3 regions of the Alishewanella sp. HL-SH06 genome follow, and region 2 is predicted to be linked to each of the others. Evidence: predicted binding sites of a transcription regulator. Region 2 holds the regulator's gene; each other region holds the start of a gene.
What was found. The regulator MetJ, encoded in region 2, represses methionine synthesis genes. The targets are predictions, from matches to a motif close to TAGACGTCTAGACGTCTA.
Positions count from the first base shown of each region.

Region 1: a site for MetJ is predicted at 5,921-5,938, ahead of metK (methionine adenosyltransferase). Genes of this name have one in related genera too.
Region 3: a site for MetJ is predicted at 6,636-6,653, ahead of ACUJFK_RS05410 (homoserine O-succinyltransferase). Genes of this name have one in related genera too.

Region 1 covers NZ_CP199752.1:2,788,031-2,798,962, reverse strand. The annotation lists gene ACUJFK_RS12835 (DUF1653 domain-containing protein) at 1-42, opposite strand, end outside; gene ruvX (Holliday junction resolvase RuvX) at 26-445, opposite strand; gene ACUJFK_RS12825 (YqgE/AlgH family protein) at 445-1,002, opposite strand; gene gshB (glutathione synthase) at 1,021-1,983, opposite strand; gene rsmE (16S rRNA (uracil(1498)-N(3))-methyltransferase) at 1,995-2,723, opposite strand; gene ACUJFK_RS12810 (AbgT family transporter) at 2,829-4,409, opposite strand; gene metK (methionine adenosyltransferase) at 4,597-5,745, opposite strand; gene tkt (transketolase) at 6,108-8,105, shown strand; gene epd (erythrose-4-phosphate dehydrogenase) at 8,306-9,313, shown strand; gene ACUJFK_RS12790 (phosphoglycerate kinase) at 9,336-10,514, shown strand; gene fba (class II fructose-bisphosphate aldolase) at 10,571-10,932, shown strand, end outside.
Region 2 covers NZ_CP199752.1:3,420,282-3,431,213, reverse strand. The annotation lists gene hslU (HslU--HslV peptidase ATPase subunit) at 1-843, opposite strand, end outside; gene hslV (ATP-dependent protease subunit HslV) at 855-1,373, opposite strand; gene ACUJFK_RS15895 (SPOR domain-containing protein) at 1,431-2,000, opposite strand; gene priA (primosomal protein N') at 2,092-4,266, opposite strand; gene rpmE (50S ribosomal protein L31) at 4,479-4,691, shown strand; gene ACUJFK_RS15880 (tetratricopeptide repeat protein) at 4,922-5,821, opposite strand; gene ACUJFK_RS15875 (hypothetical protein) at 5,923-6,114, opposite strand; gene ACUJFK_RS15870 (malic enzyme-like NAD(P)-binding protein) at 6,203-7,444, shown strand; gene metJ (met regulon transcriptional regulator MetJ) at 7,487-7,822, opposite strand; gene metB (cystathionine gamma-synthase) at 8,000-9,172, shown strand; gene ACUJFK_RS15855 (ligand-binding sensor domain-containing protein) at 9,433-10,932, shown strand, end outside.
Region 3 covers NZ_CP199752.1:1,170,374-1,181,305, reverse strand. The annotation lists gene alaS (alanine--tRNA ligase) at 1-613, opposite strand, end outside; gene ACUJFK_RS05430 (regulatory protein RecX) at 638-1,090, opposite strand; gene ACUJFK_RS05425 (hypothetical protein) at 1,087-1,830, opposite strand; gene metH (methionine synthase) at 1,958-4,579, opposite strand; gene ACUJFK_RS05415 (homocysteine S-methyltransferase family protein) at 4,579-5,646, opposite strand; gene ACUJFK_RS05410 (homoserine O-succinyltransferase) at 5,647-6,573, opposite strand; gene ACUJFK_RS05405 (FAD:protein FMN transferase) at 7,510-8,493, shown strand; gene ACUJFK_RS05400 (hypothetical protein) at 8,558-10,135, opposite strand; gene ACUJFK_RS05395 (LamG domain-containing protein) at 10,146-10,932, opposite strand, start outside.

The sequences.
Region 1 (10,932 bases), 630 kb from region 2:
ATAATAGCCTTGTGGCAAGTCAGGCTTAGTGTTGTTGTTCATGCCAGCCCTCAAAAATGATCTGTGCCGATAGGCTGTCTACTTTATCTTTACTCAGATTACGGTAACCGCCTTCTGCAAATAGTCTACTGCGCGCATCTGCGGTGGATAAACGCTCATCATGTAGCGCGACGGCTAAACCAAAACGGCCATGGAGGCGGTTGGCGAATTTACGTGTTCGCACAGTAAAGTCTTGCTCAGTACCGTCCATATTAAGCGGTAAACCGACTAACAATAACTGCGGCTGCCAGTCTTTTATTAAGCGCTCAATCTGCTCCCATTCCGGAATGCCATCACGCGCTTTTAAAGCAGGAAGTAAGGTAGCACTGCCGGTTAATTCTGAACCGACAGCGACCCCGATACTTTTGGTGCCATAATCAAAACATAAAATGGTGCGATGTTGCATTAAGCGTGGCCAGCCTCGTTGGTTAATTGCCAAGGTTTAATGCCAATGGCCGCGGTTGCGGATTGCCATTTTTCAGCATGGATCAAATCAAAAATGATATGATTATCGGCAGGCACTACTAGCCAGCTATTATCTGCAATTTCTTGCTCTAACTGGCCGGCGGTCCAACCGGCATAGCCCAGCGCCAAAATAAACTTCTCTGGCGCAGCGGCGGTGGTTAAATCCATCAAAATATCTTTTGAGGTAGTGACCATTAAGCCGTTTTCCAATGGCATACTGCTATGATAGCCCGGTTTAGCGGTATGCAATACAAAGCCACGATCACTCTGTACTGGGCCTCCAGCACAAACTTGGCTACTGGCCACCGGGCTGTCGGCATCAAAGGTTATTTCGAGTTGTTTTAATAAATCAGCCACGCTGACCGGGAGAGGGTGATTGATAACAATACCCATAGCGCCTTCATCATTGTGCTCACAAACATAGGTTACACTGCGTTTGAACATTGGATCGTCCAAAGCAGGCATTGCAATGAGAAAATGGTTCTGAAATCCTTGCATACAACCTCCGCGATATCATTACGGCGTTAAGCGTGCTGCCAGGCGCTGTTCAATGGCGTCAAACAACATGCCAGTAATACTGATCGGAAAAGCGGCTTCGATTTCCCGAATACAGGTTGGACTGGTAACATTGATTTCAGTTAATTTATCGCCGATAACATCTAGACCGACGAAGATTAACCCTTTGGCTTTTAGTGTTGGGCCGATGGCTTTAGCGATTTGCCAATCGGTTTCAGACAAGGCTCGAGCTTCACCTCGACCACCCGCGGCCAGATTGCCGCGTGTTTCCCCTGAAGCAGGGATCCTTGCTAAGCAGTATGGCACAGGTTCACCATCGATCACCAATATTCGTTTATCACCTTGGGTAATTTCTGGAATAAAACGTTGTGCCATAGCGTAACGACTGCCATGTTCAGTCAGCGTTTCAATGATGACACTGATATTCGGATCGCCCGGTTGTAAGCGGAAGATCGATGCGCCGCCCATACCATCTAACGGCTTCAAAATAATATCCTGCTCAGTTTTATAGAAGGCTTTTAAACGCGAAGGATCACGGCTGACTAAGGTTTTAGGCGTAAACTGACTAAACCAGCTGGTGTAGAGTTTTTCATTGGCATCACGCAGGCTTTGCGGCTTGTTAACGATCAAAGTCCCCAAGTCTTCTGCTCGCTCTAGCATGTAAGTGGCATAAATATATTCGGTATCAAACGGTGGATCTTTACGCATCAGGATCACATCAAGTTCGCTCAGAGCGATATCCTGTTCTGTGCCAAATTGATACCAGCTATGTTGATCTTGTTGTACCCGCAGCGTAACCGTGCGGGCACGCGCTTGGCCTTGTAATAAATACAAGTCGGCCATTTCCATATAATGAATTTCATAACCACGATTTTGCGCCTGCAGCAGCATGGCAAAGCTGGAATCTTTATTGATGTTGATTTGGCTGATGGGGTCCATCACGATACCCAGTTTTATCGTCATAACATTTAACCTTAGGCAAGATCGCCAAATTGCAATTGCAAGGCACTAATGGCGGTTAGTGCAGCCGTTTCTGTTCGTAAAATGCGCGGTCCAAGCTGGATACCCGTAAACTGGGCTTGGGCCGTAGCGATAACTTCGGTATCCGTAAAGCCGCCTTCCGGGCCAATAACCAGCCGAATTGTTTGCGCTGGACTTAATGTTTTAATGGTGGCGCTGGCGCGCGGATCCAAGGTGAGTTTTAATTCTTTTGTTTGTTGGGCCAGCCATTGCGCTAAAGAAATGGCCGGATGCACCCTTGGCACAACACTGCGACCACTTTGCTCACAGGCACTTATGGCAATTTTTTGCCATTGCTCGTTACGTTTAGCCAAACGTTCGCCATCCAGTTTTACGCCACAACGGTCGGTAAATAGGGGGGTAATTTCAGTCACACCTAACTCAACGGCTTTTTGAATAGCAAAGTCCATGCGATCGCCGCGTGAAATACCTTGACCTAAGTGAATAGATAGCGGTGACTCAACCGGGTTAGCCTGTTGTGCCACAACCTTTACCTGCACTTGCTTTTTGCTAACATCAACAATGTGGCTGTTGTAATTAAAACCATCGCCATTAAAGAGTTGTATGGCTTGGCCCGTTTGCATGCGTAACACGCGAGACACGTGATTTGCTGCGTCATCATCAAGCAGCAGTGTTTGATGAACACTCAACGTTTGAGGAGTATAAATACGAGGTATACGCATGCCGGCGGTTCCGATGCTAAAAGCGTTAATGTTAGCAGCCTGAGCTGCGGGTTCAAAATAAAAAACCGCTGCGAACAGCGGTTTTGCAAAGTGGCCGTAAACAACTTAGCGCACGGGCACGTATTCGTAAGTTGATCCAAAGCCCAGTGGCAGATCTAATGCCCAGAACCCAAGCAAGAAAGCCGTCCACAATACAAGCATCACTACCGAGAACGGCAGCATCAGTGCAACTAAGGTACCAATACCACTGTTTTTAACATACTTTTGGCAGAACACTACAATCAGCGGGAAGTACGGTAACAGTGGGGTGATGATATTCGTTGATGAATCACCTACCCGATAAGCTGCTTGCGTTAAGTCAGGCGAAATGCCTAACTCCATCAGCATAGGCACCATAATAGCGCCAATCAGTGCCCATTTAGCCGACGCTGAACCGACCACTAAATTGACGAAGCCAGATAAGAATACAATACCCACCAGCGTCATACTCAAAGGTAAGCCCATAGCCTTTAAAGCATTAGCGCCTTTTACGGCGAGTAACACACCTAGATTAGACTGGTTAAAAGCGTATAAAAATAGTGCACAGAAAAATGCCATCACAATGTAATAGCCCATACCGCTCATAGCATGGCTCATGCCCTTGACCACATCGCGGTGATTTTTAACCGAGCCAGACACATAACCATATACAATACCTGGCACTAAAAAGAACACAAAGATAATGGTCACAATCGATTTCATTAGTGGTGCGGCGGCAGTAAGCAATGGGTTTACACCGGCTAATACCTCTTCTGGTTTAGCTGCCCAAGGTGTTTGTTCTGGTACCACGATACTTAAGGCAAGTAAGGCGATAACCGCTAACATCGACAAGCCTGCTGCTCGTAAACCACGAGACTCATTAGGCGATAAGGCTTCCATGGTCACCATTTGTGACGTATCACCATCAACTTTAGTTGTTTTTAAGCGAGGTTCAATTACTTTATCCGTCAAGACCCAACCAATGACAATAATTAAAAAGGTTGACGCAGTGGTAAAGAAATAGTTATTCAGCGGGTTGATGGTGACGCTGGGGTCAAGAATTTGTGCTGAGGTTTGTGTTAATCCGGCGAGTAACGGATCTAGGCTCGATGGCACAAAGAAAGTAGCTGAGAAGCCGCCGGATACACCCGCGAAGGCGGCAGCAATACCGGCTAAAGGATGACGGCCTGCAGCATAAAATATCACTGCGCCAAGCGGCACCACGAGCACATAGCCTGCATCAACCGCAACGTGACTGAGTACACCTACCGCAACAAGTACTGGGGTCAGTAGCATTTTCGGGGTAACGGATAAAATTGAGCGTAGGCCAGCATTAATAAAACCGGTATATTCGGCAACGCCCAAACCTAGCATCGCAACCAGTACCACACCCAGCGGCGGGAAGGTGACAAAAGTATTGACTATATTGGAGGTGAAGTTCGTTAACGCTTCACCCGAAAGCAAGTTGACTATGGCGATTTGTTGACCAGAGCGAGGGTCCAGCTCATCAAAGCTCACCCCCGACAGTAACCACGAGGTTACCCAAACAATCACCATTAACAATGCAAATAATACGGCAGGATCGGGCAATTTATTACCCACCACCTCAATCGTATTGAGCGCACGATTCATCCAGCCATTGTTATTGGCTGCGGTTTGTTCAGACATAACATATCCTTTTTTTATTTTTTATTGTGTACTCACTGTTACAGTGAATGACCCTGGAAGGTACAACTTACCAATAATCATACACAAAACTTGGCGTCAGGTAAGCGGCAAATCAGCTGAACGGTCATTTAAAAAAGAAAAAAGGAGAGCTCAGCTCTCCTTTTTTTAGTTTTTATACAACAATTGCTTATTTTGCGTACTGACGCAGTAACTCGGCTTTATCGGTTTGTTCCCACGGGAACTCGTTGCGGCCGAAGTGACCATAAGCGGCCGTAGGCAGATAAATCGGTCTTTCCAGTTGCAACATTTCAATTAAACCATGTGGGCGAAGATCGAAATGTTCACGCACCAGTTTGATTAACTCATCTTCACTCAGTTTACTGGTGCCGAAGGTTTCTAAGCTGATGGAAGTTGGTTCAGCTACGCCAATGGCATAAGACACTTGTAATTCAAGACGTTCGGCTAAGCCGGCAGCCACTAAGTTTTTCGCGACATAACGTGCAGCATAAGCCGCTGAGCGGTCAACTTTTGATGGGTCTTTACCTGAGAAAGCACCACCACCGTGACGTGCCATACCACCGTAAGAGTCAACGATGATTTTACGACCGGTTAAACCACAGTCGCCCATCGGACCGCCGATGACGAAACGGCCAGTAGGGTTAATAAAATATTTGGTTTTGCTGGTGAGCCATTCTGCAGGTAATACTGGCTTAATAATGGTTTCCATAACGGCTTCACGCAAATCAGCGGTGCTGATGGTGTCACAATGCTGTGTCGACAAGACTACTGCATCAATACCGATGGGCTTACCGTCTTCATAAATAAAGCTTAACTGCGATTTCGCATCGGGACGTAACCACGGTAAAGTACCGTCTTTACGTACTTGCGCCTGACGTTGTACTAAACGGTGCGAATAAGTAATAGGAGCAGGCATCAAAACGTCGGTTTCGTTGCTTGCATAGCCAAACATTAAACCTTGGTCACCTGCGCCTTGCTCGCTTGGATCGGCACGGTCAACACCTTGGTTGATGTCAGGAGATTGTTTACCAATTGCGTTTAACACTGCGCAAGAGTCAGCATCAAAGCCCATGTCTGAATGGGTATAACCAATTTCACGCACGGTTTTGCGAACGATCTCTTCGATATCAACCCAAGCTGAAGTAGTGATTTCACCACCCACAAGCACCATACCGGTTTTAACGAAGGTTTCACACGCAACACGTGCTTTACTGTCTTGTTCTAATATTGCATCCAGCACTGCGTCTGAAATCTGATCGGCAATTTTATCCGGATGTCCTTCAGAAACTGACTCAGACGTGAAAATATGTTGTGCCATTAGTTGTTTTCCACCACGTTGGTTAATGCGGAATGCGCCAAAGCGCCTGTCTAAAATTACGCCTATTTGCAAAAGCTTGTACCGGCAAGCAATGCCAGTGCAGGTTGCAAAGTGATGGGCGCCAAAAAAATAGCCGCTAATTTTAGTGAAAATTGCGGGTAATTACCAGTAATATTTGACGCCCAGACGTCTTTCTTTCCGTCAATTACGCCAGGCGCTGTTTTTAGATCAGATGCCAAGGAAATAAAGGCATCTAGCAAGATTAACATTTGCCATCTGCCGGCAGCTGAGTGAAAATAGTGGTAATTTAAGCAGCAAGCTAGGCGCTTAACTTGCCTTGCGCCCAATTTTCAGGAGTAAACATGCCATCTCGTAAACAACTTGCTAATGCTATCCGTGCACTCAGCATGGATGCGGTACAACAAGCTAAATCGGGCCATCCAGGTGCACCCATGGGCATGGCAGATATTGCCGAAGTACTCTGGCGAGATTACTTGAAGCATAACCCAACCAATCCAAATTGGGCTGATCGTGATCGCTTTGTGTTATCAAACGGCCATGGCTCAATGCTGATTTATTCTTTACTACATCTTAGTGGTTATCAGTTAAGCATTGACGATCTAAAACAATTTCGTCAATTACACTCTAAAACCCCAGGGCACCCAGAATACGGTTATGCCCCCGGTGTAGAAACCACTACGGGTCCATTAGGGCAGGGTATTACCAACGCCGTAGGTATGGCTTTAGCAGAAAAAGCCTTAGCCGCACAATTCAATCAGCCAGGTTTTGATATCGTTGATCACTTTACTTACGTGTTCTTAGGCGATGGCTGCTTAATGGAAGGCATTTCGCATGAAGCCTGTTCTTTAGCCGGTACTTTAGGCTTAGGTAAGCTGATAGCCTTTTGGGATGATAACGGTATCTCTATCGATGGCCACGTTGAAGGCTGGTTTACTGATAATACTCCAGCACGCTTTGAGGCCTATGGCTGGCACGTTGTGCCGAATGTCGATGGGCATGATCCTGAAGCAGTAAAAGCGGCGATTGAGCAAGCGCGTGCGGTTACCGATAAGCCTACCTTGATTTGTTGTAAAACGGTGATTGGTTATGGTTCGCCAAATAAAGGTGGTAGCCATGATTGTCATGGTGCACCGCTGGGCGATGCCGAAATTGCCGCTGCTCGCGCCTTTTTACAATGGCCACATGCGCCTTTTGATATTCCTGCTGATATTTATGCAGATTGGGATGCGAAAACCACAGGCCAACAAGCAGAAGCTAAGTGGCAACAGCTTTTTGCTAGCTATCAAGCCGCTCACCCCGCTTTAGCTGCGGAGTTTTTACGTCGTAGTAGCGGTGCATTACCGGCAAATTGGGCTGAGCAAAGCCAGGCCTATATCGCCAAGCTACAAGCTAACCCGGCAACGATTGCCACGCGCAAAGCATCGCAAAATGCACTAAATAATTTTGGCCCCTTATTGCCTGAGTTTATGGGCGGTTCGGCTGATTTAGCCGGTTCTAACCTGACTATTTGGTCGGGCAGTAAGCCCCTGACTGCCAAGGATGCCAGCGGTAATTATGTTTATTACGGCGTGCGTGAGTTTGGTATGTCAGCCATGATGAATGGTATTGCCTTGCATGGCGGCTTTGTACCTTATGGTGCGACTTTCTTAATGTTTATGGAATATGCACGCAATGCCGTGCGCATGGCCGCATTAATGAAGCAACGGGTTATTTTTGTTTATACGCACGATTCCATTGGTTTAGGTGAAGATGGTCCAACACACCAACCGGTAGAGCAACTGGCTAGCTTACGTGTTACCCCTAATTTAATGAATTGGCGTCCTTGTGACCAAGTTGAATCAGCGGTGGCTTGGCAACAAGCTATTGAGCGAACTGAAGGACCAAGCAGCTTGATTTTTACGCGTCAAAACTTGGTGCAGCAAACCCGTAATGCTGAGCAATTAGACGCGATTAAACGCGGTGGTTATGTGCTATTAGATAGCGCTGATACACCTGAACTGATTTTTATTGCTACAGGTTCAGAAGTTGAACTGGCCATGCAAGCAGCAAAACAATTACAAGCTGACGGAAAAGCGGTACGTGTTGTTTCCATGCCATCTACTGATGTGTTTGAGCAACAAGATGCTACATATCGTGAAGCCGTTTTGCCAAAAGCCGTGACTAAACGTGTTGCGGTAGAAGCGGGCATTACAGATACATGGTATAAGTATGTGGGTTTGAACGGTGCCATCATTGGTATGAACTCTTTTGGTGAGTCAGCACCGGCAGAGCAATTATTTGCTCACTTTGGTATTACTACCGAAAAAGTACTTGAGGCTGCTCAGCAATTACTGAGTTAAGTTAAGCTTTTATAACGGCTCATGTTGAGCCTGTGCTGTTCATCTCAACGCTAATGGGGCGAACAAGGCCTCGTTACGCCAGCAAGGATGCATGAGGTAAAGTGGTGATGAATTGCATCATCACTCTGCTTCATTTCATATTAGCACGGCGCGTTAGGTGCACAGTATTACCCGCAGATAAGGTTCTTGCAGTTACGTTTATGGCAATAAAACTGGCAATAAACGGCTTTGGCCGTATTGGACGCAATATCTTACGTGCTATTTATGAAAATGGCTGGCAAAAGCAATTTCAAGTCGTCGCGATTAATGAATTGGCCGACGCAGCTGGTGTCGCACATTTATTAAAGTATGACAGCTCGCATGGTCGATTTGGTTATGCTGTGCAATCGTTTCCTGGGGGGATAACGGTGGCTGGCGATAATATTGCCCTGTTTGCAGAGGCCGATCCGCTGGAATTACCTTGGCGCGAATTAGCAGTAGATGTGGTACTGGAATGCACCGGCATTTTTTCTACGAGAGAGCACGCACAGTGGCATCTCGATGCCGGTGCCAAGCAAGTGTTATTTTCACATCCCGCGGCAGCGGACATTGATGCCACTATTATTTACGGTATTAATCAGCACTTACTCGAACCGAGCATGCAAGTTATTTCAGCCGGTTCTTGCACCACCAATTGTATTGTGCCCGTGATTCAGGTGCTCGATCAGCATTTTGGTGTGGAAAGCGGTACCATCACAACGATTCATGCCTCGATGAATGATCAACAAGTAATCGATGCTTATCATCCCGATCTACGCCGCACGCGAGCGGCCAGTCAATCGATTATACCGGTGGATACCAAATTAGCCTTGGGTATCGAACGCATCATGCCACACTTGGCCGGCCGTTTTGAAGCCATTGCAGTGCGGGTGCCTACGTTAAATGTCACGGCAATGGATTTAAGCGTTACCTTAGATCACGATGTCAGTATTCATGATATCAACCGGGTGTTACGCGAAGCCAGCCAACAAGCATTGCGCGGTATCCTAGATTATACTGAAGAGCCTTTAGTTTCTGTCGATTTTAATCATGATCCGCATTCCTGTATTGTTGATGGCTCGCAAACGCGGGTTAGTCATAAACGATTAGTTAAGTGTCTAGTTTGGTGCGATAACGAGTGGGGTTTTGCCAATCGTATGTTGGATACCGCCAGAGCTATGGCAGGGTAAGCTTTTTGCAATGGAGAATAAAATGTCAGTAATTCGCATGTCCGAACTGGATCTTAGCGGTAAAAGAGTGTTAATCCGCGAAGATTTAAATGTTCCTGTTAGTGAAGGGGTTGTTACCTCTGATGCGCGCTTAAGAGCGGCAATGCCTACCATCGAGTTAGCGTTAAGCAAGGGCGCCAAAGTGATGGTGATGTCGCATTTAGGTCGACCTGAAGAAGGCGTCTTTGACAGCGCATCATCAATGCAACCTGTGGCTGATTATTTAGCAAAAGCTCTTACTGTTCCTGTGCGGTTAGTAGCCGATTATCTCGAGGGGATCGAGGTTAACGCTGGTGAAGTGGTGGTTTTTGAAAACGTGCGCTTTAACAAAGGCGAAGGCAAAAACAATGACGAGTTGGCAAAAAAGTTAGCGGCATTATGTGATGTGTTTGTGATGGACGCTTTCGGTACTGCGCACCGCGCACAAGCGTCTACTCACGGTGTGGCTAAGTACGCACCTGTTGCCTGTGCGGGCCCTTTGCTCACCGCTGAATTAGATGCCTTAGCCGCAGCATTGAAGAATCCGAAACGGCCATTAGTAGCTATTGTTGGTGGTTCTAAAGTTTCAACTAAACTCACGGTGCTTGAATCTTTATCCAATATTGTGGACCAACTGATTGTCGGTGGTGGTATTGCCAATACCTTTATTGCAGCAAATGGCCATAATGTCGGTAAATCGTTATGTGAAAATGATTTAATCCCAGAAGCGCAGCGCTTGATGGCGCAAGCAAAAGCGCGCGGTGGCAACATTCCTGTACCCACAGATGTCGTGGTGGGTAGCGCCTTTAGTGCTGACACAGTAGCGGTTTTAAAACCGGTTGCTACAGTTAACCAAGATGACATGATCTTTGATATCGGACCAGACAGCATTGCAGAACTTACCGCTATACTAAAACAAGCTGGCACGATAGTCTGGAATGGTCCTGTTGGGGTATTCGAATTTGCGCAGTTTGGCGCAGGTACTGAAGCTTTAGCTCGCGCTATTGCAGAAAGCTCAGCGTTTTCTATTGCAGGTGGAGGTGATACCTTAGCTGCAATTGATAAATATGGTGTAGCGGCAGATATTTCTTATATTTCAACCGGTGGTGGTGCCTTTTTAGAGTTTTTAGAAGGTAAAACTTTACCCGCGGTCGCCATTTTAGAAGAACGTGCAAAAAAATAACAAAATAACAAAACTAAAATCTTACTACTGTACCTAACACAAAAAGAGAGGAACTCATGGCACTGATATCATTACGGCAAATGCTGGATCACGCCGCCGAATTTGGTTACGGCATCCCAGCATTTAACGTGAATAATCTGGAGCAAATGCGCGCTATTATGCTGGCAGCTGAGAAAACCGATAGTCCGGTTATCGTGCAAGCATCAGCAGGCGCGCGGAAATACGCTGGCGCACCTTTCTTGCGTCACTTAATTTTAGCTGCGGTGGAAGAGTTTCCACATGTGCCGGTTGTGATGCATCAAGACCACGGTACCTCTTTAGGTATTTGTCAACGCTCAATTCAGTTAGGCTTTTCATCTGTCATGATGGATGGTTCGCTAGCGGAGGACGGTAAAACGCCGACTGACTATGCTTACAA
Region 2 (10,932 bases):
CAGTAAGTCACGTTGCACGCCTTCGCGTGAAACATCGGGGCCGCTGGTTTCGCCGCGTTTACAAATTTTATCGATTTCATCTAAAAATACGATACCATTTTGTTCAACCGCTTCTAAGGCTTCTAGCTTAAGCTCTTCAGGATTAACCAAACGTGCCGCTTCTTCTTCAATTAGTTGCTTAAAAGCGTCTTTGATTTTCAGCTTACGTTTTTTCTTTTTGTCATTGCCTAAGCTTTGAAACATGCTTTGCAATTGCGACGTCATTTCTTCCATGCCCGGTGGCGCCATGATTTCGACGCCAATGGGGCCTTGTGACAATTCCAATTCGATTTCTTTATCGTCTAATTGGCCTTCACGCAGCTTTTTACGGAAAATTTGCCGCGTATTCGATTCGCTACTTTTTTCTGTTTCACCCCAGGCGTCTTTGGCGGGTGGCAGTAAAGCATCGAGGATCCGCTCTTCTGCGGCTTCTTCTGCTCTAAAACGATTTTTGGCAATCGCTTGTTCACGTAACATTTTAACGGCACTGTCTGCCAGATCACGGATGATGCTTTCTACTTCTTTACCGACATAACCCACTTCGGTGAATTTGGTGGCTTCAACTTTAATAAAGGGCGCGTTAGCCAATTTGGCTAAGCGACGAGCAATTTCAGTTTTACCTACACCCGTTGGGCCAATCATCAGAATATTTTTGGGGGTGACTTCTTGGCGCAAGCTTTCATCAAGCTGCATACGGCGCCAACGGTTACGTAAGGCAATAGCAACGGCACGTTTGGCTTTATTTTGACCGATAATGTGTCGATCCAACTCGTGGACGATTTCTCTAGGCGTCATGTCAGACATAATTGTTCCGCTTATAATTCTTCAATGGTGTGATGGTGATTGGTATAGACACAAATATCACCGGCAATTTTTAGGCTTTTTTCAACGATGTCACGCGCGCCTAGATCAGAATTTTGTAGCAGGGCTGTCGCCGCCGCTTGCGCAAAAGGGCCGCCACTGCCAATGGCGATGAGATCGTGTTCTGGCTGGATCACGTCGCCGTTACCCGTAATGATCAAAGAGGTGTTGGCATCGGCTACGGCTAGTAACGCTTCGAGTTTGCGCAGCATGCGATCGGTACGCCAATCTTTTGCTAACTCAACGGCCGCGCGCATTAAATGGCCTTGGTGCATGTCAAGTTTGGCTTCAAAGCGTTCAAATAAGGTGAAGGCGTCAGCGGTACCGCCGGCAAAACCTGCCAAGACTTTATTATGGTAAAGACGGCGAACTTTACGGGCGTTACCTTTCATTACGGTGTTGCCCAGTGACACCTGGCCATCACCGCCGATGGCGACGTGACCATTGCGTCGAACAGATACGATAGTTGTCATGAATATGCCCTATGGCGAATTAACTTAGGGCATAGATAGGGTTTATGCGTTAGCTTTTCAAGCCCAGTTACGCACCTGACAGGTATTAATACCCATTTGCCGTAACCGATTCATATCAACGGTGGCAGCACGACGAGACTCATAAGGGCCCAGCACTACCCGAAACCACACGCCATTAGTACCTTCGGTGCGGCGCACATCGGCGGTAATGCCCGCAAAGGCGATTTGCGCTTTCATGGCTTCGGCTTGGGTTTGCTGTCTAAATGAGCCGCATTGCAGTTGCGCCGGACCACTACGACGCTGCTCTGTCACTTCGACGGTCACTTCTTTATTTTTAAGCTCTTCAATATATTGATAAGGCTCAGCTACGGGCTTGGGAGGCAATTCATCTTTTTTCACGGTAACAGCCGGAGCGGGTGCTTCAGGCGGCGTTACCACCGGAGCTTGTTGGCGTAAAAACCACAAACCGTAAACAAAAGCCAATAAGACACAGAGCACCAAGCCGATTAATATCCAAGGTTTTTGTGAGGCAGCTTGCGCTTTGGCACCGCGTGCTGGGCGGGCTTTGCCTTTGGTCTTGCTGGCCGGTTTCGGGCGACTGGCGCGCACATAATCTTTTTGTGGCATAGTGACTGTTTGATTACCTACTCATTACAACAGCGGCTATTCTACCTTGAATAGTAAAAAATGAAATAGAGCTATCACTCTGGCTTTACGTTTAGCTCAGATCCAGAGCATCCACATCGAGCTGCCATTTTACTTTACGGCTCAGCGGCCAACGTGTGATTTCTGGCAAGATGTGCCCTAAGGCATGATGCAATAGCGGTCTATTTTGGCTGTACAAATGCAACTGCCAGCGATACTTACCCGCTTTGCGCTCTAAAGGCGATAATAACGGCCCTAGCCGCTGTAAACCGTGATAGGCTTGGCAAAGCTCTGCGACCTGTTGTAACCATTGCTGGCATAAGTCACTTTGCAGGGCTTCGGCACGAAATAATGCCAAGTGCTGATAGGGCGGTAAGGTGGTTTGTTGGCGTTCGAGCAGGGCACTGCGTGCAAAAGCCGCATAACCGTTTTGAATAATATCTTGCAGCAGGGCATGTTCAGGATGCTGTGTTTGCAGTAATACCTTACCTTTGTCATTGCCTCGACCTGCGCGGCCAGCGACCTGTGTCAGCAGTTGAGCTAATTGTTCTGGCGCACGAAAGTCTGCGCTGTATAAGGCGCCATCTACATCAACAATTACCACCAAAGTCACAAAAGGAAAGTGGTGGCCTTTCGCCAGCATTTGCGTACCTAAAATTAGGCGTGGCCCAGCTTGATTAATATCCTTGAGCAACTCCCCTAAAGCACCTTTTCGCCTTGTACTATCGCGGTCTAAGCGGGTTACGGGTGTATCTGCAAACAACTGCTGCAAATGTTCTTCTAACTGTTCAGTGCCTTGGCCAACTGGCGCTAATCGAGCACTGCCACAAGAGCCGCATTGTCTAGGAATAGGGCGGCTGGCGCCGCAATGGTGACATAATAATTGGCGACTATGTTTATGATAAGTGGTAAAGGTGCTGCAACGTTTACATTCGGTCAGCCAGCCGCAATCTTGACAGCTAAGCGCGGGGGCAAAACCGCGGCGATTCAAAAATAACATCACTTGCTTACCACGGGCTAACTGGCCGCGGATTTGTTTAATACTGCTATCGGCTAAGCCGAACTGCAATTGTTGCTGTTTTAAATCAATTAACTCAAATGGCGGTAAGCTTTGCCCTGTAGCGCGATGTTGCAGTTCTAAATGCACATAGCGTTTTTGTTGGCAATTATATAAAGATTCTAAACTGGGGGTGGCAGAGCCAAGCAACACAGGGCAGCCTTCTAATGAGCCGCGTTTAATCGCCAGATCACGCGCATGATAGCGAAAGCCATCTTGCTGCTTTAAAGATAAATCATGCTCTTCATCAATAATAATTAAACTGAGTTGTCGAAACGGTAAAAACAGCGCCGAGCGCGTGCCAATGACAATCGCAGCACTGCCACTTGCCGCTTGTAGCCAGCATGACAAACGTTCGCCATCGCTGAGGTTAGAGTGCCAAGCTAAAACGGGCACATTAAAACGCTGTACAAAACGTTGAAGTGTTTGCGGCGTTAAACCAATTTCAGGTAGCAACAATAAGACTTGTTCGCCACGGGCTAATAGAGGCGCAATGCATTGCAAATACACTTCGGTTTTACCCGAGCCGGTGACACCTTCTAACAAGAACGGCTGAAACTTTCCGTAAGCTTGCTGCACCGCACTCACAGCAATAGCCTGGTCAACTGTCAGTTGTAAGGGTGTTTGTGCTAAACCTTGATAGGCGTAAGGTTGACGCTCTAGTGTTTCAGCAACAACCATGCCTTTATCTATCAGTTGTTTCAGTGTGCTGCGATGATGCTGTTGCAGTAGTGTATCTTCAGCTAAAGGGCTGGTTTGCAGCGTGTGCCACAAGGCAAGTTGCTTCGCCGAACGCTTAAAATCACTACTTTGTGCTGCTTCGCCTGCCGCCGTTAATCGATAGCCGGTTAGGGCATAATCGCGCAGTTGTCGGCCTTCACGCAATAACGCAGGAAGGGCTGCGGTCAGCACTTCACCTAACGGATGGTGATAGTATTCCGCTGCAAAGCTTAATAAAAGGCGTAGGGTGCCGGAGATCACCGGAGCGTCTTCTAAAATGTGACTTACTGCTTTGAGTTGGCTGTGTTCAAAAGGACTATCCGGATCAATTTGCCAAACAATCCCAATTAACTGACGTTGACCAAATGGCACTTGTACCCGACACCCCACTGTTACACTGCTGTTTTCAGGCAACAGATAATCAAAATGTTGGCGTAACGGGACGGGCAGAGCCACTCGAATAACGGTCACTATGGTTTCCACAACAAAGCAAAGGGATTGTTAGTTTAAGGATCGATATCCGGCTTGCCAAGTAAAACAAAAATAGTGTTTTTTTGCCGCGGGCAGGTTGCAACTTGTTTGCCTATCAATTAAGCTACGCGCCCTAAATTAACTGTAATTGCGTATGGTGTCTGGCGCCAAAAATTGTGACCAGATAGCGATACGGCCTAACGAGGTAACCCATGAAACCAGGTATCCATCCAGAATACAAAGAAATTACTGCTACTTGTACTTGCGGTAATGCATTCAAAACTCGCTCTGCACTTTGCAAAGACATCCACTTGGACGTATGTTCAGCATGTCACCCGTTTTATACTGGTAAGCAAAAAGTGTTAGACGTAGGTGGTCGTGTAGATCGCTTCAAAAAACGTTTCTCTGTTTTGGGCAATCGTTAATCGATTACCGAACGAAAAAAAACCGGAGCTTAGGCTCCGGTTTTTTTTGCTTCAAAATACCCTGCATGTGCACATTAGCATTCATCTGTTCTGCGCATAGCGGTAGGGTTTTCATGGCGATGGTTGTAGCACAATAAAACAACGCCATGCTCAGCATGCTAGCTAAGACATAGCGTTAAGTGAGTACAACCTATGGCTAAAGCGATGGTACAGCAAATTCAAACAACCGGTTATTGACCACCTGATAGCACTTGGTTGATTGAAGAGGAAGAGCTGTCTGGTTTAATACTGGCGCAATTGCTGCCGCTTTGCTCACAACTGACTCCGCGAATACGACTACCGACAGAGCGGCTATCATAAAGCCCTGAAGAATTTAACCGTTTGACTAAACCGGCAAGCATGTTGTTCATTTGAATTTGCTGCCCCGTCACGCGGATGACCTCAATGTTTTCAACTTGCTGTAAATCTTTTACTAATTCTGCATGTTCATTGCTTGCTGCTAGTTCAGCGCTGACTTCCGCTAAATAAGGTTTGGCTTGGGTTTGCCCAGTTAACACTAAGCGTTTAAACAACTCTGCTGCCGCAACAAGATCTTTTTCAGTACCAATACCGTGTTGTTTAAGTTGGCCCAGTAACAGCATTGACGTTGCTAACTTTTGTTCTGACGCTTGCTCGAGTAATACCACAGCTTGCTCGATTTGCGTTGGATCTTCAGTTTGCAACAATGTTACTGCTTTTGAATATTGGGCTGGAGCATAATTTAAAGAGATGGCTTGTTCTAATAACCGGTCTGCTTCTGCGATATCTTGCTCAATAACAAAGCCATTTCGTAACCAATCTGACATCAAGTAAACTGACATGGGGTTGCGCTGGCGTACACCTTGGCGAAGATAGCGTAATGCTTGACTGGTATTCTGTTCTAAACCATCGCCTGTCGCATAAGACATGGCAACGATCGCCGCGGCATCGCCGCTACCTGCTCGAGCCAGTCGCATCAATTTACGCAGCTCTTTTGTGCAGTCAGTTTCAGTGCATATTTGCTCATTGTTTCCGGCATTTTGTGCAGTGGCGGGCAGGCTAATACTGATGCTACTTACGAGAATAAGTGCAGAGATCGATAAAAGGCGCATGGCATAACCTCATTAACTAAATATTTACCAGATATTGTAGTGATATTTTAATGACGGTCAAGGGATGTCGCTAAAATTAATAGTGATTTGTTTTATTTATGTTAAATTTTGGTGGTAACTAGTTCAACATATAAATACTCAGCAAGAGATTGGGTTTTAAGTGTATAGGCTTCTTTATGGCTAGCGCATTTCTTGCTATAAGAAGAGAAGAAAATATCAACAAGAAGGTGGTCATACTTGCTTAGGCTGGTAGGTCCAGCAACAAATTGGTGTTTTTCTATTAAAGAGCTCATTAAAATGAGCCTTCATCTGGCTTGCTGTAAAACAATAATAAGCATAATTGCAGCCTGTCGCCGCTTACCTTACTCCAGGACAATTAGAATGACAGATTTCAGAGAACAGGCACTTCGCTACCATGCCGAACCCCGCCCAGGAAAAATTAGTATTGAAATTAGCAAACCGGCTGAAACCGTCCGCGATCTTGCGCTAGCTTACAGCCCAGGTGTGGCGGAGCCCGTTCGTGAAATTGCTGCTGATCCAGACAATGTGTATAAATATACCGCTAAAGGTAACTTAGTCGCTGTGATTTCTAACGGTACTGCGATTTTAGGTTTGGGCAATCTGGGGCATTTAGCATCAAAACCGGTGATGGAAGGTAAAGCCTTGTTGTTTAAACGCTTTGCCAACTTAGATTCGATTGACATTGAAGTGTCACATCGCACAACGGAAGAGTTTATAACGACGGTTGCCAATATTGCCGATACCTTTGGTGGTATTAATTTAGAAGATATTAAAGCGCCAGAATGTTTTGAAATAGAGAAAGAGTTAATCAAACGCTGCAACATCCCGGTGTTTCATGATGATCAGCATGGTACAGCAATAGTCACTGCTGCCGGTATGCTTAATGCGTTAGAAATCCAAGGTAAGGATATTAAACACGCCATTATCGTTTGTATGGGTGCGGGTGCTGCGGCTATTGCTTGCATGGAGTTATTAATTAAATGCGGTGCCATGCGTGAGCATATCTATATGTTGGATACCAAAGGGGTGATCCATGCTCGGCGCGAAGATTTAAACCAATATAAATCGTTATTTGCCAATAATACCGATAAACGGACTTTAGAAGATGCTTTACAAGGGGCGGATGTTTTTGTTGGTGTATCGGGCCCCGATGTGTTGCCAGCAGAAGCTTTAATGTTAATGGCAGATAAGCCTGTTATTTTTGCTTGTTCAAACCCTGATCCGGAAATTAAGCCTGAGCTCGCGCACGCGGCTCGACAAGATCTGATCATGGCAACAGGTCGCTCTGATTACCCTAATCAAGTGAATAATGTTTTGTGCTTCCCGTTTATTTTCCGTGGTGCTTTAGATGTACGTGCCAGTGAAATCAATGATGCAATGAAACTTGCAGCAGTAGAAGCGATCCGCTCAATTGCTAAAGAGCCGGTGCCAGCCGAAGTTTTGGCGGCGGCTGATGTATCAGCTTTAGAGTTTGGTAAATCTTACATTATTCCAAAACCGATGGATCCGAGATTGTTACCTCGAGTGGCACGTGCTGTGGCGGAAGCCGCGGTAAACTCTGGCGTTGCTCGTTTACCATTGCCTGATAATTACTATAAGTAAGCTGAGCCGCTTATAAAAAAAACCGCCTATTGGCGGTTTTTTTTATTCTTCGTCGTTTTCTGCTTCAATGATGACTGGGATGGGTTTACCCATGCTGGTCAAAATCTGCCGAACTTCAGCAGGAATTTGATGCGGATTATCTTTACGTAGATCGTCATCAGCCGGTAATGGCTGGCCAGTAAAGGCGTGCAAAAAGGCTTCGCACAATAACTCACTATTTGTCGCATGCCGTAAGTTGTTCACTTGGCGGCGAGTGCGTTCGTCAGTTAGCACTTTTAAAACATTCAGCGGGATCGATACGGTAATCTTTTTAACTTGTTCTGATTTTTTACCGTGTTCCGCGTAAGGGTGAGCATACTCACCATTCCACTTAGCCATAAGGGTCCCTTGTTATTGGTCGAGAGAAATTGCTCGCGCAAGTGCGAAATTCTACTGTTTTCTCTGTTACAGTCAAACACTGTGCAACAAATAAACATTATAGACGGCTAAATGGTTTGACTTCCAGTGTTAACGCATTATACTTTTTGGACATCTAAACATCCAAAAGGGCGTATTATGACCAAGCGTCATCCAGCGACTATCGTTGCTCGTGCGGGTATTGCGGAAGATACCGCCTTTGGTGCAGTGACACCACCAATTTACCTCACTTCAACTTATCAACTTCCGGCATTAGGGCAGCCAGGTCCTTATGATTATTCACGTTCAAATAACCCTACCCGCGATGTATTAGGGGAGGCGTTAGCCGAACTCGAAGGCGGTGCTAAAGCGATTATCACCAATACTGGTATGTCAGCTTGTTTGTTAGCACTGCAATTACTAACACCCTCTGACACCTTAGTGATCCCGCATGATTGTTATGGTGGTAGTTATCGATTATTTACCAATTTGGCGCAAAAGAAGCAGGCTTTTAAATTACACATTATCAATTTTCAAGATGCCGATTGGGCCGAGCAATTACGGTTAAGCCAAGCCAGCATGATTTGGTTAGAAACACCGAGTAACCCATTACTGCAAATTACTGATGTGCGAGCGGTTTGTCAGTTAGCGGCCAGCCTCAAAGCCAAAGTGGTGGTGGATAACACCTTTTTATCGCCAGTATTACAGCAGCCCCTCTCCTTAGGTGCAGATTTAGTCATACACTCGACGACGAAATTTATTAATGGCCACTCTGACATTATCGGCGGTGCCGTGATTGCTAAGGATCTGGCGGTTGGTGAAGAATTAAAATGGTGGGGAAACTGTTTAGGCTTAACCGGTGGAGCATTTGATGCCTATCTTACCTTGCGAGGCTTAAGAACGTTAAACTTGCGCTTAAAGCTGCAACAAGAAAATACGGCTGCAGTGGTCGATTTTTTAGCGGCGCATCCTTTAGTTGCTAAAGTGTATTATCCCGGGCTGACAAGTCATCCTGGGCATCAGATTGCTAAAGAACAGCAATTGGGTTTTGGGGCGATGTGTAGTTTTGAGTTGAACGCTCCTGCTGCATTGTTAAAAGATTTTTTCAATGCTCTAGAGTATTTTACTTTGGCACAGTCACTGGGAGGCACTGAAAGTTTAATCTGTCATCCTGCTTCAATGACGCATGCTTCGATGGATGCGGCGGCGCAGCAGCGAGCGGGTATTGCTGCCACCTTAGTGCGTTTATCAATAGGCATTGAAGATGTGGCAGATTTACGTGCTGATTTGCAACAAGCGCTAAACGTGGTAGCTCAGCGTTTAGCTGACTAAAACAACTCCTCTAGCTTAGACAACAGATGATTTAATGCCTGTTGCCTATTTTTTTTAATATTATGTGAGCTCTCACTAATATCTGAAATTCATTAACTTAATGATTTCTTTATTTTAGTTCGTGTTTGATGGTTTCTTTATACCGTAAAATCAAGTTCCGTAAGCAGGTAACACGCTTGGCATTGTTAATTAAATTCGGGTAATCTAAAGTATATTAGTAGCTAGGCGCTAACGTTACAGCCAAGGAATTGGATTTCTGCATGCTTTTATCGGGCCTGTGTCGGCATCGGCGACATGTTTATCATTTTTTCTGCTTTTTGTTGTGTACTGTATTTTTTAATACGGCAGCGGCTTCTGCTGCAAAGCATATTCCTAGCTTAGATAATTATTTTAAAGAAACGCTCAACACTCGAGCCGGCTTACCGCACAACACTATTAATGCTATTACTCAAACGCCGGATGGCTATATGTGGTTTGGCACTTGGGAAGGCGTTGCTCGATATAACGGTCGCGAATTTCGCATTTTTGATCGTAACCCCCAAACCGGTTTGCCAGATGTCGGCGTGCGTACTTTTCATTTAGATAAACATAATGTTTTGTGGATAGGTGGTGCACGGGGCGGGTTGGTTAAAGTACAAGATGGGCAATGGCAAGCTTTTCCCCCTTTTGGTGAATTGATTAATCGTTTGTTTATGGATAATCAAGATCGATTATGGGTTGCTACCGAGGGGCAGGGGCTTTACATGCAAGATGCCACCGGTAAACGCACACATTTTACGCTTGACGATGGATTACCCTCTCTCCAAATTCACAGTTTGCAACAAGATGCCAACGGCTTACTGTGGGTTGGCACCGCGAATGGATTGGTTTACTTAGATGCACAATTGCAAATTCAACCGGTTGCTGCAGACGAATTTAATGGCGTACCGATATTTGCATTGGAATTAAATCATCAAGCAGCGTTACTAGTGGGCACAGAACGTGGCCTTTACCTGGCACAGCCAAGTCAATCTAAGCCATTAACTTTATTAGATAATGTTCCGGTGTCGGCCATATTGCAGGAGAACTCAGACATTCTATGGATTGGCACTATAGATAGAGGCTTATTACGCTTACATAACGGTATTACTGAATCTTTAGATATGCGGCAGGGCTTACCCAATAATCGTATTTTAGCTTTGTTAAAAGACAAAGAAGGTAATTTGTGGGTTGGAACAAATGGCGGCATTTTTCGTTTAAGAGATGCACCTTTTAATACCATGACTACAGAAGTCGGATTAGCCGGAAATTATACCCGTGCTCTGTTATCGCATTCTAATGGCTGTATGTATGTTGGTAGCAGCCGCGGTTTAACTCGTATTTGTAATGGTGCGTTCAGTATTATTGATTTAACGGCAGTCAGTGTCGGGCAGTCGGTGTTAAGTCTAGCGGAAGGACCCGATCAAACGGTGTTAGTGGGCACCTATGCCGATGGTTTAATTGAACTGCAACATGATCAGATCCGACGCCATTATGATACCGGGAACGGTTTACCAGCCAATGAAGTTCGCGCCATCCTACCTCTGGGCAACGGTCAAATGTGGGTAGGCACGTCTAATGGTGTTAGTCTTATAAAGGATGATGGTATTTTAAGTTTAGGCGTTGCGGATGGTTTACCCAGTTCTTTTGTTGTCTCGCTGTTTCAAACACCCGATCAGCGAATTTTTATTGGCACTGGCAATGGTGTGGCCGTTTATGAAAACGAGCAACTGAGAACACTA
Region 3 (10,932 bases), 1.7 Mb from region 2:
GATCGCCATCTTCTTCTGGTGAGCCTGGTGGGCCACCCCAAATATCTTCGCCGTGATCGTAGAAAATTTCAGTACAAGGACCGCATGGGCCAGTATCACCCATTGCCCAGAAGTTATCTGAAGCGTATGGCGCGCCTTTGTTATCACCAATGCGGATAATCCGTTCAGCTGGCACACCAATATCGTTAAGCCACAGATCATAGGCTTCATCATCGGTAGCATAAATGGTGACTAATAATTTGCTCTTCGGCAGTTGCACCACTTCGGTTAAAAACTCCCAAGCATAACGAATGGCGTCTTGCTTAAAGTAATCACCAAAACTGAAATTACCGAGCATTTCAAAAAAGGTATGATGACGTGCGGTATAACCGACGTTTTCTAAATCGTTGTGCTTACCCCCCGCCCTGACACAGCGCTGAGACGAAACTGCGCGCGTGTAGTTACGTTGGTCTTGGCCTAAGAATACATCTTTAAACTGAACCATACCCGCATTGGTAAATAACAAGGTGGCATCGTTACCTGGGATCAAGGAACTACTCGACACAATGCTGTGGCCTTTGCTGGCGAAGAAATCTAAAAAGGCTTGCCGTACTGCGGCAGATGTCATACTCATGAAAAATCCTGTTCAGTTGTTCGGTTAATCATTCTGGTCAAAGACCGCCCGGATTTGCTCGCTACTAAAGCCGCGACGCTGCAAAAAAGCCATACGTTTTGCTTTGTCTTTGTAATCAACAATGGCTTTTTCACCAAATTTCTTTTGATAGGCTTGGCGGGCGAGATCCCACCAGTCTATTTCTTCTGCGGCAATCGCCGTAGCGAGTTGCTGCTCGGTCAATTTGTGTTGACGACACTCTTGCAAAATATAGCGGTAACCATAGCCTTGGCGGCAGCGGTTACGCAATATCATTAATAAAAAACGATCTTCATTCAGGTAGTTTTCACTACTGCACCACTCGAGCACTACCGCTAATTCTTCGGCTGTGGCGCCCTTTTGCTGTAATTTAACAGAAAGCGCAGCCCGACTGTAATCTCGCCGACTTAAATAATTCAGTGCGGCTTGGCGTAATTCCCGCTGTCTATCTGCCGTCACACTTCTAATACGCCATCTTGTTGTGATTTAACTTGCAGCGCAAACAGCTCATTAAATGACAAGAAAAACGCAATATGTAACACCGGCATTACCACGATTAAGCCCAGGAAAAAGGTCGGAACTGTTAAGATAATCAGTAGCAAACTTAATAAACCAAAACTTACTAGGGCCGGAATGTTACGCCAGCAAGCGATAAAACTGGCTTGCAATATGGTAAAAATGCGCTGTTCTTTTAAAAAATAAGCAATCGCCACGGCATAAGCAAACAGCATAGCGGTGATCAGGGTGGCAATTAATAACAAGAGTAAAGACCAGCTATAGCCTGCAGCCACATCAGGGGATTCTTGTGCTAATTGCATGGTGGCAAATACATCAACGCGAAATTGCGCTAACGGAATAGAAATTAAAAAGTTAAGCGCGGCAATCACTAATAAAATGCGCCGAGTGGCGGGTTCTTTAAACGGTTGGAATAACCAGTCGATACTGATTTTTTGTTGTTGCTGCACACCTAATACCGCACGGTAAAAACCGGCCGTAATAAAGGGGCTTGCTAACACCGCAATAATCAGGGTGATCTCGTGCAAACTTGCCAATACGCTTAACGCGAGGGTCAGTAAAATCATCTGCACAAAAACGATGGGATATTGCTTAAAAATGCCCCAGGCGTTTTTTAACCACGCTATCGAGGCAGCTGCGCTGACTCTGCGGATAATTAACTTTATTTGAAACGGCTTTTCCACAGGCTCTCCAAAACAACACCGCTACACCAACACTGGTGTAGCGGAAGTATGATACTGCAAAAGCCGATTAATTAAGAGACTGAATACCGGAAAAACTTCAGCTTAACTTGCCAGATTAACTTAAAGTTTAACGGATATTCGGGCCTAACCACATTTCTGCCGTTGCAAGGTCCCAGTCTTTGCGCTGCGCATAATCCGCTACCTGTTCGGCATCAATTTTACTCACCGCAAAATATTTACTATCCGGATGCGCAAAGTACCAACCACTGACTGCGGCACCCGGCCACATGGCATAGCTTTCCGTTAATTTCATGCCAATTTGCGCTTCCACATCCAGCAACTGAAACAGCGTGCCTTTTTCGGTGTGCTCTGGGCAGGCCGGATAACCTGGTGCGGGTCGGATCCCTTGGTATAATTCACGAATTAACTGTTCATTATCCAAAGTTTCATCGGCGGCATAGCCCCAATACTGGCGGCGTACCTGCATATGTAAAAACTCGGCTAAGGCTTCTGCCAGTCGATCGGCCAAGGCTTTGGCCATGATGCTGTTATAATCGTCATGCACTTTGACAAATTCAGCAGCAAACTCATCTGCACCAAAACCTGAGGTAACCGCAAAAGCGCCAACATAATCGGCAATACCAGAGCCGACGGGGGCAATAAAGTCACTTAAACAGCAGTTTGGCGCATTATTACGCAGGGCTAATTGCTGTCGCAAACCGTGTAAACGGCAGCGCTCAGTTTGCCGACTGTCGTCGGTATAAATAATAATGTCGTCACCGTCACTATTAGCCGGAAAAAAACCAAAGGCGGCTTTGCCAGCAATGCGTTTTTGCTGGATCATCTGATCCATCAAGGCATTGGCGTCTTGATACACTTTTCGTGCTTCTAAGCCCACTTCGGGGTGATTTAAAATTGCCGGAAACTTGCCCGATAATTGCCACGTAAGAAAAAACGGTGTCCAATCAATATAGTCGCGTAATTGTTGTAAATCGACATCTTGCCAATAATGCACGCCCGGCTGCACCGGTGCTGGCGCCACCTTGGCTAAATCAAGTTTAAACTTATTCTCGCGTGCCGCGCTTAAACTGAGCATTTTCTCGCCTGGGCGACTACGCAGATGTTGCTCCACCGCGATACGATATTCTTCGGTTACACGCGCTAAATAAGGCGGTTTGGCGTCTGCACTGATTAACGATTGCACCACCGATACGCTACGAGAAGCATTCGGTACATACACCACGCCATGCTGGTAATGTGGTGCAATCTTCACTGCGGTATGCGCTTTAGAGGTAGTAGCGCCACCAATTAATAACGGAATAGTAAAACCTAAGCGCGTCATTTCTTTAGCCACATACACCATTTCATCAAGCGAGGGGGTGATCAGGCCCGACAAACCAATCACATCGACATTACGTTCTTTGGCAACCCGTAAAATCTCTGCGCACGAGACCATCACGCCTAAATCAATCACTTCAAAGTTATTACATTGCAGCACCACGCCCACAATGTTTTTGCCAATGTCGTGCACATCGCCTTTTACCGTGGCTAACAAGATTTTACCTTGCGCTTGGCCACCCGCTTTGTCTTGTTCAATATAAGGCTGCAAGTAGGCCACGGCTTTTTTCATCACCCGCGCCGATTTAACCACTTGAGGTAAAAACATCTTACCTTCACCGAACAAGTCACCCACCACGTTCATGCCGTCCATTAACGGCCCTTCAATCACGTGTAAGGGCTTTTCTGCTTGTTGCCGTGCTTCTTCAGTATCTAATTCAATAAAATCGGTAATGCCTTTAACTAACGCGTGTTCTAAGCGTTTACCTACTGGCAAACTGCGCCAAGCATCATCGACTTTTTCAGCCACACTGCCATCGCCTTTAAACTGGGCCGCCACATCCAATAAGCGCTCAGTCGCATCATCACGCCGATTTAAAATGACATCTTCTACCCGTTCGCGCAGCAGTAGCGGAATATCATCGTAAACGGTTAACTGACCCGCATTGACGATACCCATATCCATACCTGCGGCAACCGCATGGTATAAAAATACCGAGTGAATGGCTTCGCGCACGGCGTCATTGCCACGAAACGAGAACGACACATTCGACACACCACCAGAGATTTTGGCGTAAGGGCATAACCGTTTAATTTCACGCGTGGCTTCAATAAAGTCGACCGCGTAATTATTGTGCTCTTCAATACCGGTGGCGACCGCAAAAATATTCGGGTCAAAAATAATGTCTTCGGGTGGGAAGCCAACCTGCTCGGTCAAAATGTTATAAGCCCGTTGACATATTTCAACTTTGCGCTGCTGCGTGTCCGCTTGGCCTTTTTCATCAAACGCCATCACTACCACGGCTGCACCGTAGCGTCGCAATAAGCGTGCTTGCTTTAAGAACGGCGACTCACCTTCTTTTAATGAAATAGAGTTAACCACGGCTTTGCCTTGAATGCACTTTAAGGCCGCTTCGATCACTTCCCATTTAGACGAGTCAACCATAATCGGCACCCGAGAAATATCGGGTTCAGAAGCGAGCAAGGTTAAATAACGCACCATGGCGGCTTTGCTATCGAGCATCGCCTCGTCCATATTGATATCGATAATTTGCGCGCCATTTTCAACTTGCTGCCGTGCCACATCGAGCGCGGCTTCGTAATCGCCTTTTAAAATCAGTTTTTTAAAGCGTGCCGAACCGGTTACGTTAGTACGCTCACCAATATTGATAAATCGTGCTTGCTGTCGCATTACCACTCCACCGAAAAAGCTTCTAACCCAGCCAAATGAAAACTGTGGTCGGGTGTTTTAGGTTGACGGGCAGGCAAACCCTTTACCGCTTGGCTGATTGCAGCGATATGTTCTGGCGTGGTGCCACAGCAACCGCCAACAATATTTAAGAAACCTTGCTGCGCCCAATCGGCAATTTCTGCCGCCATCTCGGTTGCGCCTAAATCATATTCGCCAAATTCATTGGGTAAACCGGCATTCGGGTGTACCGAGACAAAAGCCGAGGAAATACCAGACAGGGTTTCGACATAGGGCCGCAATAAATCTGGGCCTAAGGCGCAGTTTAAACCAAAGCTCACTGGCTCAACATGGGCTAACGAGTGATAAAACGCTTCGGTAGTTTGCCCTGACAAGGTGCGCCCCGAGGCGTCAGTAATGGTACCGGAGATCATCACCGGTAAACTATAACCGAGCTCGTCAAACACCTGTAATACTGCAAAGGCCGCGGCCTTAGCATTTAACGTATCAAAAATCGTTTCCAGCATAATAATATCAGCCCCACCGTCAATTAATGCCAGCGTGGCTTCCATATAGGCTGTGACTAACTCATCAAAGCTGACATTACGATAGCCTGGATCATTGACATCAGGTGAAATTGACGCTGTACGGTTAGTGGGCCCTAACACACCGGCGACATAACGCGGTTTATGTGGTTCAGTTGCTAAAAATTCGTCACACACTTGGCGTGCTAAGGCTGCTGCTTCGCGATTAATCCGCGCGGCTAAGTGCGACATGTGATAATCGGCCATGGCGATGGTGGTGGCATTAAAGGTATTCGTTTCAATAATGTCAGCGCCCGCTTGCAAATACTGCCGATGAATATCGGCAATCAACGCCGGTTGCGTTAGCACAAGTAAATCATTGTTGCCTTTTAAATCAGAGGCCCAATCAGCAAATTCGCTGCCACGATAGTCTGCTTCATCCAAAGTGCGCTGCTGGATCATGGTGCCCATGGCGCCATCCAGAATAAAAATGCGTTGCTGTAGCTGCGCTCGTAGGGCAGCGGGTGTCAATTTGCTTCGATTCATTTAACTGTTCTGCCCAATTTGGTTAATATCAAAAGGCGTGGCTTGGTAAACATAGTAGTTTAACCAGTTACTGAATAATAAAAAGGCATGCGCCTGCCATAGCTTCTGCGGCCCTTGTAACGGGTCGTTATTACGATAGTAGTTTTCGGGTAACAAGGCACTAATGCCCGCAGCTAGGTCGCGTTTATACTCTTCATCGAGGGTAGTAAGATCATATTCTGGATGGCCAGTAACAAAGATCCGGTTACCCCGACTGTTCTGTAGCAAGTAAGCCCCTGTGGCATCGGCTTCAGCCAAAATATGTAAGTCGGCATGCTGCTGATATTTTTGGATTGGCACTTGCGCATAACGTGAATGCGGCACTAAAAATTGATCGTCAAAGCCACGCACTAAGGGGCTTAAAGGCTGCTTCACGTCTTGCCAATACACCCCTGATAACTTCTCACCGCGGATCTCACGTTGTAAGCCATAATAATGATACAAGGCCGCATGCGCTGCCCAACACAAAAATAAGGTGGAGGTCACATGGGTATCGGCCCAACGTAAAATCTCGCCAAACTGCTGCCAATAGGTAACATCTTCATAGTTAACAAGGCCTAAAGGCGCCCCGGTAATAATTAAACCATCGTAGTTTTGATCTTGCACATCAGAGAAATAACGATAAAAACAATTGAGATGGCTTTCCGAGGTGTGTTTACTCACATGATCATCAATGCGCAATAACTCGATATCTAATTGTAGCGGGCTATTGGCCAATAAACGCAATAATTGGATTTCGGTAACGATTTTATTCGGCATCAAATTCAGGATGGCGATCCGTAATGGCCGAATGTCCTGCGAAGCAGCGCGGCTTTCTGTCATCACAAAGACGTTTTCTGCTGATAAAGCCTCTACCGCTGGCAACTGATCAATGACTTTTACTGGCATAAGCTACTCCGCTCACAGATTAATGGCTTATTGTGCTGAAAAAACACCACAATGTCAACTTCTATACGTTTAGATGGCTAAATATGCGGCGATTCTTTGCTGTGCGTGCTGCGGTTGGGTTATTAGCCTATTTCGGCATTGGTCGTATGCCCCTCTAATCAAGCTGTCACCTTGTGGTGAGATAATTTCTTTTGCATCGTTAAAAAATTACTCCAAGAAAATTCGATACCATTTTTGTGCATCCTCCAGCTCCAGCTGAAGCTTTAGGCAGCGTTTAACGTTTTCGCCCTTGGCGAGATACTTTCTTTTGCGTCGCCAAAAGAAAGTACCCAAAGAAAATGCGACCCCACTTCCGCTCGAAAGCCCGGCTGCTCATGCGTTGTCCAAGGCGAAAACGTAACTCGCGCGGCGCTACCGTCGCCGCACTCAAACACCCGTTTTCTTAAAACCTTGGCCAACGATGATCAGTCGGCTCGCTTCAAAGGGGGAGTTAATATTCTTAGCGGTATTCGCTTGACTGAACAGCTTGCTGACGATGACGGTTTTTAATGTTTAGTTTCTGACCTTGAAGGATCGGATTGAAGCTTGGCAAGTTAACAGCGAAGTAAACTTTGGCTGGAGACGTGTTTTTCAGGGATGAAAAAGAGGAGCGTACAGGGAGGTATTTACAGCGTGCTCCAGCCAAAGCTTTATGCAGCGCTAAACGTTTTCGGCCTTGGCGAAAATGTTTTTTAAAGTTGTGACATACCGACATGACAACCCAAGATCTATTTAAAACGAAATATGCGGTAATCTAAGGTGTTGCTTTACAATCAGACCACTGTTGATTGCAGCCCCGTCACTATTCTCGCACTGTTGAACAACAAACATTGAGTCCACGCCTGTGCTCTGCAACAATGTACCCTCTATTCAATAGCGAATAATGGGATCCTCGCCATGCGCGTTATACCTACTCACCTCCGCGCTTTGTTTTATCTTTGGCTTCTTAGCGGGCTATGGCCAACGTTTGCCGAAGCAGAGTGGCAGCGCCAGCCGTTTCAAACCATGGGCACGCAAGCCTATGTCGAGTTTTGGACTGACGATAACAGCCAAGGCCCCTTGCTGATCAGTGCCGTGCAGGACGAGTTTGAACGGATTAACCAACTGATGAGCCCTTACCTTGAAAGCAGTGAGTTGAGCTTACTTAACCGCGATGCTAGCCAGCAAGCAGTCACCATCAGTGCAGAGTTTTACCAGTTGTTACAGCAAGCCGAACAACTAGCCGAATTAAGCGCCGGGGCCTTTGACATTAGCTTTGCCTCAGTCGGTTTTAGCTATGATTATCGCCAGCATGTCAAACCCAGTGTCGAGGATTTAGCCGCGCAGCGCAGTTTAATTAATTACCGGCATATTCAGCTACTAGCCAATAACCAAGTACGCTTTGCTAAAGCCGGTGTCAAAATAGATTTAGGCGGCATTGCCAAAGGCTATGCCGTTGAGCGAGCAATAGGCTTGCTGGCTGCGGCCGGTATTCAACATGCGTTGGTGACTGCCGGCGGTGATACTCGCTTATTAGGGGATAAACGCGGTCGTCCTTGGTTGGTGGCCATTAAACACCCACGTAAATCTGACGATATCGTAGCGCAATTACCGCTTATTAATAGCGCGATTAGCACCTCAGGGGATTATGAGCGGTTCTTTATCGAAGATGGCGTGCGTTATCATCATATTTTAGATCCGAAAAGCGGTGAAAGCCCTTCGGGTTTAATGAGTGTGACGGTGTTAGGCCCCGACACCACACGCACCGATGCGCTATCGACTACCTTATTTGTGCTAGGGCTTGAACGAGGTATGGCACTGATTGAGCAACAGGCAGACTATGAAGCGATTTTTATCAGCAGTGAGCATCAACTGTATTTTTCATCGGGTTTAGCGCGCTAGCCCCTAAGGTGAAACAACCCACCCCAGCGCCAGCGCAACGTGCTATATCAATTGCTCTGCGCCATTAAACGATAGGCGCAAACGCCGTTAAGCGATCTTGGCTGGCGGCATTACCTAAACCATGGAAAGGCGCGACCTCGCTCAGTCGCCCTTGCTCACCATGCAAGGCTAAATAATTGAGCATCACCGTTTGCACTAATAAATTGACATTATTGGCCGCCATCGATGAGCCCGTTTCAACCGACGCATCAGGGCGCATAAAACCAATTTGCTGATGACGCGCTTGCTCGAGCGCCGTGCCCCCCAATAAACTGGGGCGACCATTCGGGTTATACACCAGCATAGCTGAGGCGGCGGTTGATGAGTTATCACCGGTCCACTCGCCTTTGCCACGGCCATTTACGCTGTCATCAATACGGCCATTACTGGCCACCGAACCATCAGAATACAGATAAATCATTAAAGGCTGATTACGTCTGGCGGCATATTCTAAACAAGCGCCAATACAGCGGCCTGCGCGCAAATCACGTAGCTCGCCAGTACCCCGCTCGCCGGTGTGATAATCATAGCCACCAATGGTTACGGTGCCAGCTCCAGCAAAACCATTGACCACCAGCTTCATCACCGACGCGGTTTTACGAAATTCGGCATCGCCGTTAAATTCAGCGCTGGTAAAAATACCGCTATTACCCACAATATCTGGATCGGCTGCGGGATCCAGGGTCGCAGGATTACCGAAACGGTCGGCCAAATCAGCGCTTTTAACATAACCACAACGCACCAACTCTTTAATGACCTGATCCCGACTTACCGCCGAGTTCACCCGCGCTAATTTGTTATCACTTAAACGCTGGATCGATTCCATAACGGCAACGGCATCGTTTTGATCAAGCAGGCCAAACAAGTCGCCAACATCGACTAAACCGGTAACATCACTGGGCCTGTCAATCTTGGTTGGCCGCCACTCTGGATTATAAAACTCAGCGGGTGCCATCGAGTTAGCGCCAGAATCCGAATTACGCGAGCCAATCAAAGGCATCAGCGAGCCGTTAGCACCGGCTTTGGCAATAGCATACATCGGATTATGGGGGTTATTACCCGTATCATTTTCTGAGCGAGAGGGGATCACCGCGCCATTGGTCATGGCTTGCGTAGCCATGGTGGTTCGCTCTAATATGCCGGCTAACAATTGTGAATCACTGTGAAAAGCTAAGCCCAACTGCGTATTGACAAAACCACCGGCCGGATTGGCGGCATTCACTGCGCTGGGCACCATATCGGCGGGCAAACCTAATTTGCTATAGCCTTGGGTTGACAGAAAATCTAACTGCCCCCCCGCGCCCCCGACCAAAATATTAGAGCCTGCGATGTTGGCGCCACCGGCCAGATCAAAACAAATAAAGGGGATCTTCCCTGCACCTTCGACGTTGATACCGCATTGGTTTTTCAACATTTCCAGATCAGGCGACAAACTGGCGTAAGCTTTAGAGGGATTGGCAAATAAGCTAAATACCGAGCCTGTAGTTAAAATACCAGCGCCAATACTCATGCCGCAGGCAATAAAGTCGCGCCGGGTAACGGGCTTGCTATGACAGGCATGTAACAGCGGCGCGTCCGGGTGTAAGGCTTTTTTCGATTTCATCAAGAGCTCCTTAATACACGAGCATTTGTGCGCTCGCCAGCACCGCAGTGCAGGCGGCTTTAGCAATGGTTTGAGTGCGCTGGCTATCACAACTGCCATGACATTGGCTTAACCTGTCAACTAGGTTATTTAGCTCTACTCGCGCATCGCTGTTAGCGATATCTGTGGCCGCTTGCAAAGGCATAAAACGCTGCAGTAGCGGCTCAATCAAGCTATCCCGATTTGCGGGGCTCAACGCTTCAGCAGGACTGGCATTAAAATCAATGGCCGGAAACCACGCACTGCGCAACGTCGAATTACTGATTGCCGCATTACAGTAAGCGATCCCTAACTGAGTAATAGCCATTTGCTGCGCTGAAATAAAGGTTTCGATATTCGGCGTTGCCGGTAACTGCCGCGCTATGGTTTGATAGGTATTGGCTACCGCAGGGTTCGCTTGTGACACCCCGGTAAGCTGACTCATGCTGGCATGGATTGCCGCAAACGGCCGGATGCCAATATCGCTGCTACTGGAACTTGCCATACTGACGTCTTGTTGCGGAAAGCTTGCCTTGCTGCGTACATTGCTAAAGGCGCCAATCTCGGCGAACGATAAGAAAAACTCATCGCTATTCGCGCCCGACTCAGCCGCAATAATCGTGCCTAGGGCCGATAAGGTGTGAGGCTCGGTCAACACCGTGCCAGTGGGTACGTTAAAGCGTTGCTTGATCCACGCTTGACCACCACTGATCTCTTTACCGTTAATCGCTAACGCCATGCCGCTGATCGTTACATCGGCAGGTAAAGCGGCACCGTCT